One region of the Paenibacillus sp. UNC217MF genome, then DNA from elsewhere that is predicted to be linked to it. Evidence: a T-box and tRNA genes for the amino acid it is inferred to sense, from the RefSeq annotation. Region 1 holds a T-box; the other regions hold tRNA genes.
The links. The T-box of region 1 lies ahead of argS (arginine--tRNA ligase). A T-box ahead of a tRNA ligase gene usually reads a tRNA of that ligase, here a tRNA-Arg.
Positions count from the first base shown of each region.

Region 2: it encodes a tRNA-Arg, which carries the amino acid that the T-box ahead of argS (arginine--tRNA ligase) is inferred to sense. The anticodon was not compared.
Region 3: it encodes a tRNA-Arg, which carries the amino acid that the T-box ahead of argS (arginine--tRNA ligase) is inferred to sense. The anticodon was not compared.

Region 1 covers NZ_JMLT01000003.1:30,448-32,720, forward strand. Annotated here, with positions in the region: gene argS (arginine--tRNA ligase) at 1-1,149, opposite strand, end outside; T-box leader at 1,210-1,455, opposite strand; gene BP95_RS0100200 (DUF3895 domain-containing protein) at 1,631-2,273, opposite strand, start outside.
Region 2 covers NZ_KK366029.1:43,597-45,869, reverse strand. Annotated here, with positions in the region: gene BP95_RS0124545 (sugar-binding transcriptional regulator) at 1-85, opposite strand, end outside; tRNA gene BP95_RS0124540 (tRNA-Arg) at 758-832, shown strand; gene clpP (ATP-dependent Clp endopeptidase proteolytic subunit ClpP) at 1,036-1,617, shown strand; gene BP95_RS0124530 (cytochrome P450) at 1,724-2,273, opposite strand, start outside.
Region 3 covers NZ_KK366030.1:244,355-246,627, reverse strand. Annotated here, with positions in the region: gene BP95_RS0128030 (hypothetical protein) at 1-671, opposite strand, end outside; tRNA gene BP95_RS0128025 (tRNA-Arg) at 931-1,007, shown strand; gene BP95_RS34370 (hypothetical protein) at 1,188-1,316, opposite strand; gene BP95_RS0128015 (hypothetical protein) at 1,413-1,763, opposite strand; gene BP95_RS0128010 (hypothetical protein) at 1,771-2,079, opposite strand.

The DNA.
Region 1 (2,273 bases):
TACCTCATCAAGGAAGATAACCTTGCCCTTGCGCGTAGACATCTTCTTCCCTTCAAATGTCATTAAACCGAACGGTACATGAGCACATTCCTGTGCCCACTCATATCCCATCTTGGTAAGCACAGCGAATACCTGCTGAAAGTGCAGCTGCTGCTCCGCGCCAACTACATAAATCAGTTTGTCAGCCTTCATGACTTCCTTACGATAGATCGCCGTTGCCAAATCACGTGTCGGGTAAATCGTTGTTCCGTTGGATTTCAATATCAAGCATGGCGGCATGCCCTCATCATCCAAACGAACGACCATCGCCCCATCACTTTCTTCGAGCAATTGAAGCTGCTGCAAATGAGCGACGACCGCATCCATCTTGTCATTGTAGAAGCTCTCGCCAAGAACGTGGTCAAAGTGAACGCCGAGTCGTTCGTACATGCGGTTGAATTCGACCATACTTGCGTTAACGAAATACGTCCACAGCTGTACGGTCTCTGCATCGCCCGCTTCAAGTTTGCGGAACCATTCGCGCGCCTCGTCTTCCAGCTCCGGCTGCTGAGCCGCCTCCTCGTGGAATCTTACATACAGCTTCAAGCTCTCACGGATTGGATCTTGGCGCAGCGTATCATCATCCCCCCACAGCTTATAGGCCGTAATCAGCTTGCCGAATTGGGTCCCCCAATCCCCAAGGTGATTCACCTTCAACACTTCGTATCCTGCGGCTTCGTACAGGTAAGCGAGCGCATTTCCAATCATCGTAGAACGCAGATGACCGACATTGAACGGCTTCGCAATATTCGGGGACGACATATCAATAACGACACGCTGCCCCTCTCCGATCGACAACTTGCCGAATAACGGCTCCTGCATGCGAGCAAGACAAGCCTCGCCATAGTAATCTTGATCAAAACATACATTCACATATCCGCCAGAGGCTTCCGCTCGTATCCGAATGTTATCGCTCTCTTGATTGATGCGTTCAGCAAGTTCCACCGCAATCTGCTGCGGAGAACGTCTCCACTGCTTCGCCAATGGGAAGCAAGGGAACGCCAAGTCGCCCAGCTCGCTCTGCGGAGGTACTTCCAAGGCACGTTCGATGTCTGCCCCGTTCATGTTCATTATAGGTTCTAGTACTTGCGCGGCAATTTCTTTTAGCATAGGTTCCTTCTCCTCCTGTTGTTGGTTACGGTTCGCAACACGTCAAAAAGCCCCCGTCTACAAAGAGACGGAGGCTTGAATCCCCGTGGTACCACTCTACTTGACCCTATCCGGAAGCTTGTTGCTCCGAAAAGAATCCACTCAATAAATAACGGCTGTCGCCGGGCTCCCCTACGTCCCCATATATAAGGCAGTTCACAGAGCCAACTCCCGGGTCCGCTTCCTCTTCATTCCGTATCGGCTTCCACCATCCCGATTCGCTGCAGCACGGATTGTGCAGAGTACTCTCCCGTTCAACGTTGTTGCGTCGATTTTCATTTTACACATTATATCCAGAACAATTAGGAAAAATCAACCTATCACATGCATTATTTCAGAAAAATATTTCTTACTCTGCCGCCATTCGAGTACATAACGTCATGACCAGTAATGATTCACATCAAATTCGAGTCTCATTCTACTACTATCCGGCCAGCATCGATTACCGCATTGTATACTTGCGATCCTCAGTTCCATTCAATTCGACCGCAATATCTAGATAAGATTGCTCAATAAATTGGCATACATCTGGATAGATTAGAGGCTTGCCTGTTATATAGCGGCGATCTGGCGTTCCATGATCACGTATTAACAATTCACTGATCACTCTTGCACTGCCAACACCGGTCTCCACATATTGCTTCACGGCCGCCCGTTCAGCAGCAGTAAGCCCATTCCCAGCATTACTAACTTCTTGAACCACAGCAGCAGGCTCGGGCTCCGTCCACGACCATAAGTCGAACTCCTCTAGAATCGGTGCAGGAGCAGGTGCAGGTTCAGGAGCTGCGCTAGGCTCGCTTGTCTTAGGCGAAGGTGAAGCATTCCTCACCACCGGCTTGCGTCGCAGCATATTGATCTGCTTGTCCAACAAGGGCAGTCCAAGCGACAATTGCCGTTGTAGCTGTTCAGGCAAATCTGCCACAGAATAGGCATCTGGTGCAGGTTGCCAATCGTTGGCTATCTTCAACAGGATCTCATCAAGCTCATAATCAATGGCCTCGAATCCCTTCTTAATCGTCGCCACGATTGCAGCATCAATCCCTAAGTGCTCCTTCAAGTGCTCAATGCCGAATTTTTTGATCTCG
Region 2 (2,273 bases), on a different contig from region 1:
TTTGATGCAGGATGGTGTAACGCTTCTTCAACAGTTCAATGAGTTCAGGTAGAAGTCGCTTCTGTATTTCTAACCACTCACGCATTCTCTCCACTCCTGCTTCCCATAAGCAACCATTGGACTAAAAACGTCCCATCTCTACATTTTTTGTCCCACCACTATTCTACCGAATAACGCAGCAACTTGCAAGTATCCTGAACCCCTGATTTTGCGCCCAAAACCGCGAATTCTCTGCCTATAAACAACTTCTATAATAAGCAAGCAATATCGAAGTTATTCATTATCAGACAACATATCTAGAAGGGCATACGACTGCCTATGATGTAATTAACCCAAAATACGACAAGTTAATACATATTTCGCAAAAATTTTAGACATTCCTCAGTATAGACATTAATGACGGACATCATGCCCTGCTCGTACCTGTGTTTACAAAAGTTTTGAGCTTTCCTTCACATCCTGTTGGCTCTCTACGTCCCCATGTAGTTTAGCCATCGACATTGCTCACTTAGATCGGGCAACATCCACCTTATTCGGCACCGTCCACTTATTATAGAAAGAATTCAACCGTTCCCTCCTTAAAAGTTAAAACCTTAATTATCGTCGAAGTCCCTTTCTGCGGTGCCAATACAATCATCTCTGTATCCCACTAATCAGTGGGCACTTCCAAACTTCCCGTTTTTAATAAATATTCAGTGGCGCTCACTTGACTTTGTTATACGCTTTCTTATATAATAAATTTTGCTCTTGTATGAATGCGCCCGTGGTCCAATGGATATGACGTAGGCCTCCGGAGCCTGAGATCAAGGTTCGATTCCTTGCGGGCGCGCCATTTACACTCCTGTCCTTATTTGGTACAGGATAAGAAGCTACGTTACGCATATATTTAGGTGAATAAGCACGGAAGTAACATCTTGAATTTTGCAGAAGCGAAACGAAAGATGTTTTTTTCTCTACATAGTTTGACCATCTTTGACTTTTTGTTTCAAGTCCTTTATATTGAATGTGTAATGATATTAGTTAGGAGGGGTTATCTTGAGTTATGTACCCGTAGTTGTTGAACAGACGAATCGTGGCGAAAGATCCTATGATATTTACTCTCGATTGTTGAAGGATCGCATCATCTTCCTCGGAACAGAAGTGAACGATCTCGTGGCGAATTCGATTATCGCCCAGCTGTTGTTCTTGGCTGCAGATGACCCGGAGAAGGATATTCATTTGTACATCAATAGCCCAGGCGGTTCAATCTCAGCCGGCATGGCCATATACGATACAATGCAGCACATCAAGCCGGACGTATCTACGATTTGCGTGGGCTTGGCAGCTTCCATGGGAGCGTTCCTGCTTAATGCAGGTGCCAAGGGCAAGCGTTTCGCCCTGCCGAACAGCGAAATTATGATTCATCAGCCGCTTGGCGGAGCACAAGGGCAAGCGTCCGATATCGAGATTCGCGCACGGCGCATCTTGAAGATGCGCGACACGTTGAACAAAATTTTGGCGGATCGCACAGGTCAACCACTTGAGCGCGTGGAGCGCGATACGGATCGCGACTACTTCATGTCTGCCCAAGAAGCGTATGAATACGGTCTGGTTGATAAGGTTCTTGGCAAAGAGTAAACAGTAAACGTGATACAGCCTCTCTCATGCAATCTATTTTGCATGTAGAGAGGCTGTTTTTTATTGCTTATTTCAACTGACATGAATAACGAAAAGCTAGGTTTACTTAGGTAAGAATGATCGGCAATGACTCGAAACCGAACATAAACTCGCTCTGGATGCGCTTCAACGGCTTGGAATGATCACATTGGTAGTTCGGGAAACGATCGAGCATTGCATTCAACGCTATCCTCGCTTCCAGCCGTGCAAGTTGGGCCCCCAGGCAGAAGTGGATACCATGACCAAACGCTAAATGCGGGTTCGGCTGACGACGAATATGGAAGAGATCTGGCTGCTTGAACACAGACTCGTCATGATTTGCTGACCCGATCCACAACATGACGAACTGCCCTTCAGTTAACATCAAGCCATCTACTTCCACATCCTTCTTCACACGGCGAAACATTAACTGTACCGGCGAGGTAAACCGCAGCACTTCTTCAATAGCGCCAGGCAGTAAAGAACGATCGGATCTAATATCGTCCCATGCGATGCGCTCACTGTCGAAACACGCTAGAGCAGAAGAGAGCAAATTCGTTGTCGTTTCATTGCCAGCCACAAGCAGCAAAATACAAAACCCAATGAGCTCAAAGGGGGATAACGGTTCTCCGTCTGAC
Region 3 (2,273 bases), on a different contig from region 1:
GCCTCGTTCACACGCACCGCTGGTGCCTTGGTGGCCTCTGGGAACCCCGAATTATCAAGCGGAGTATCCTCTATTTGTACGACCAGCGACTCCTGCCCGCGAGGGAAGCGGATTTCTCCATGCATTCCCCGTCTCTTCATAACTTGAAGAATTCCGAATTGAAGCAAGGAGTTAAGATTCTCCTCTTTGAGCAGTTTAGCCAAAGCTTCATCAACACCCGGATCTTCTGCTGCTGCAAGCTGCTCAAGAATAAGGAGCTTGCGGTCATCCATCTCTCCCTCTACAAGGGTAGCAAACAATCGCTCTGTATATTGTCCGTCCGCATTCAGCTTCTGCTGGAATTGGCGTCGCAGGATATCTTGTTCGGTCTCTTCAGACTCCTCTTCCGGTGTGGACTCCGGCCAACTGGCTATTCCCTCAGCCATATTCAAATCACGGGCAGCACGTTCTGCCTCCGGGAACGCCGACACGAGCCATTGCAGCAGCGCGTCCCACTCTTCCCGAATCCGTTCGTCCTCACCATCACATGTCAGCAGGAATTGAAGAAGGGCAATTGCTTCGCCGTAACGCTCAGATTCCAGCATCCGTGTCAACTCAATTTGGTAGTAATCATGAGTTTTCGGAAACAGGATGACATTATTCTTTGCCGGCTCTTTGTAATCTTCTGTCATACGAACACCTGCTTTCTGTACTGCGCCTATGTATTACGATAATCTCTCCTATGTATGCAGCTCGTTCTCCTTCAATTAGGTGAGCTTCTTATATGATGTATTATACCATATTCACTCTTTATCCTGCGCGGTCACCATATGTGCTTTCCTAACACTCAAACTGTAAAAGATATGTAAATTAATATTTTTTTCATTTTCCTATTGCTAAGAGTCAATTTCTTTGATACAATCATTTATGTTCTAAATTTAACTTATTCATGTCCCAGTAGCTCAGCTGGATAGAGCAACGGCCTTCTAAGCCGTCGGTCGGGGGTTCGAATCCCTCCTGGGACGCCATTCATTTGCTTACTAATATACATGAACATGCCTCACAGAACCTTTTATTGGTTGGTGAGGCTTTTTTTTATTTCCCACTCACATCGATCCCAGAATACCTCTGCATGAGAGGCTCTGCTTATCGCAGAGCCTTGTATAATTGCCGCCTTCTTTTGATACAGAACTTACTTATTTTCTTATTTACTTATTGTGAAACTCCCAATGGTTCTTCTCGCCTGGATGCTTGAAGTTTTTCGATAATACGGCATCCGCATGTTTCTTTTGATGGGCATATTTATTGCCCTTGTTTTGCTTGAATTGCTCTGACATCGTTTCTCACCTCCCTTCATCGTTCCTTGATCATTTCTTTCCACGAAGCCGATGATAAGAAAGCGAACCATTTCCGCTGCATGATAACGGATAGCATTACGTGTCTAATTGAAACAACTCATCCACTGCTGCTCGAACTTCTGTGGAACCTAAGACAGCATCAACAATCGAATCGCGATCACTGCAGCTGATTTCGTTATTGCTTATCATGAATTCCTCCGCAGCGATTTCCTCGAAGGCGTTATGCAAATTGTTGTCATACCAATCTGCTTCATAATGCGCATCGTTGTGCAGAAGGCGAACAATCTCATAACCACCATTTCGTACAGGAGCCACATACGCAAGCAGAGGAGTCTCCTTGTCATCATCAGGGATAAGTCCTACTTCTGCACACAGACGCCCTTCGATTTCAACAGGACGACGAAATTTCGCAGCCTTAAATTCCATTATTGACTCACTCCTTATTTAAAATTTGCTCCACAAACCGCTTGGTATCAGTAGTCCCGAATTTGTATATGTAGGCATATACTTTGTTGAGGTTATGCTGATACGGAACGTTAATCGTATCATCCGATAGGCTTGTCAATAACAAGAGGCTATCCCGCATCTGATCCGTTTCGGCATCCCCCACTTCATTCAGCAGCCTTTGAAGCTCATCCCTTTCCGCTTCATTTACATGGACTACAAATTCATAACTCCCTGCATGTTGTTCCGCAACAACAGAATGATTCTGTACGGATACATAATAAGGCTGACGCTCCATGGAGCACCTCCTTTCCATTTAAGGGCCATTGCCTCGCCCTGTTTACTTCGGGGTTCAGCTTTTATGTGAAGCTTTTTTTATCATCTCCCGATGGACATACATCTTATGCCGATTTGCGCATACCCATGGTATTATCTCAATCTTCCAGCATGCCGGTGCTCGTTCTTCCGGTTGGACAGATTGGTGCGGAAAGG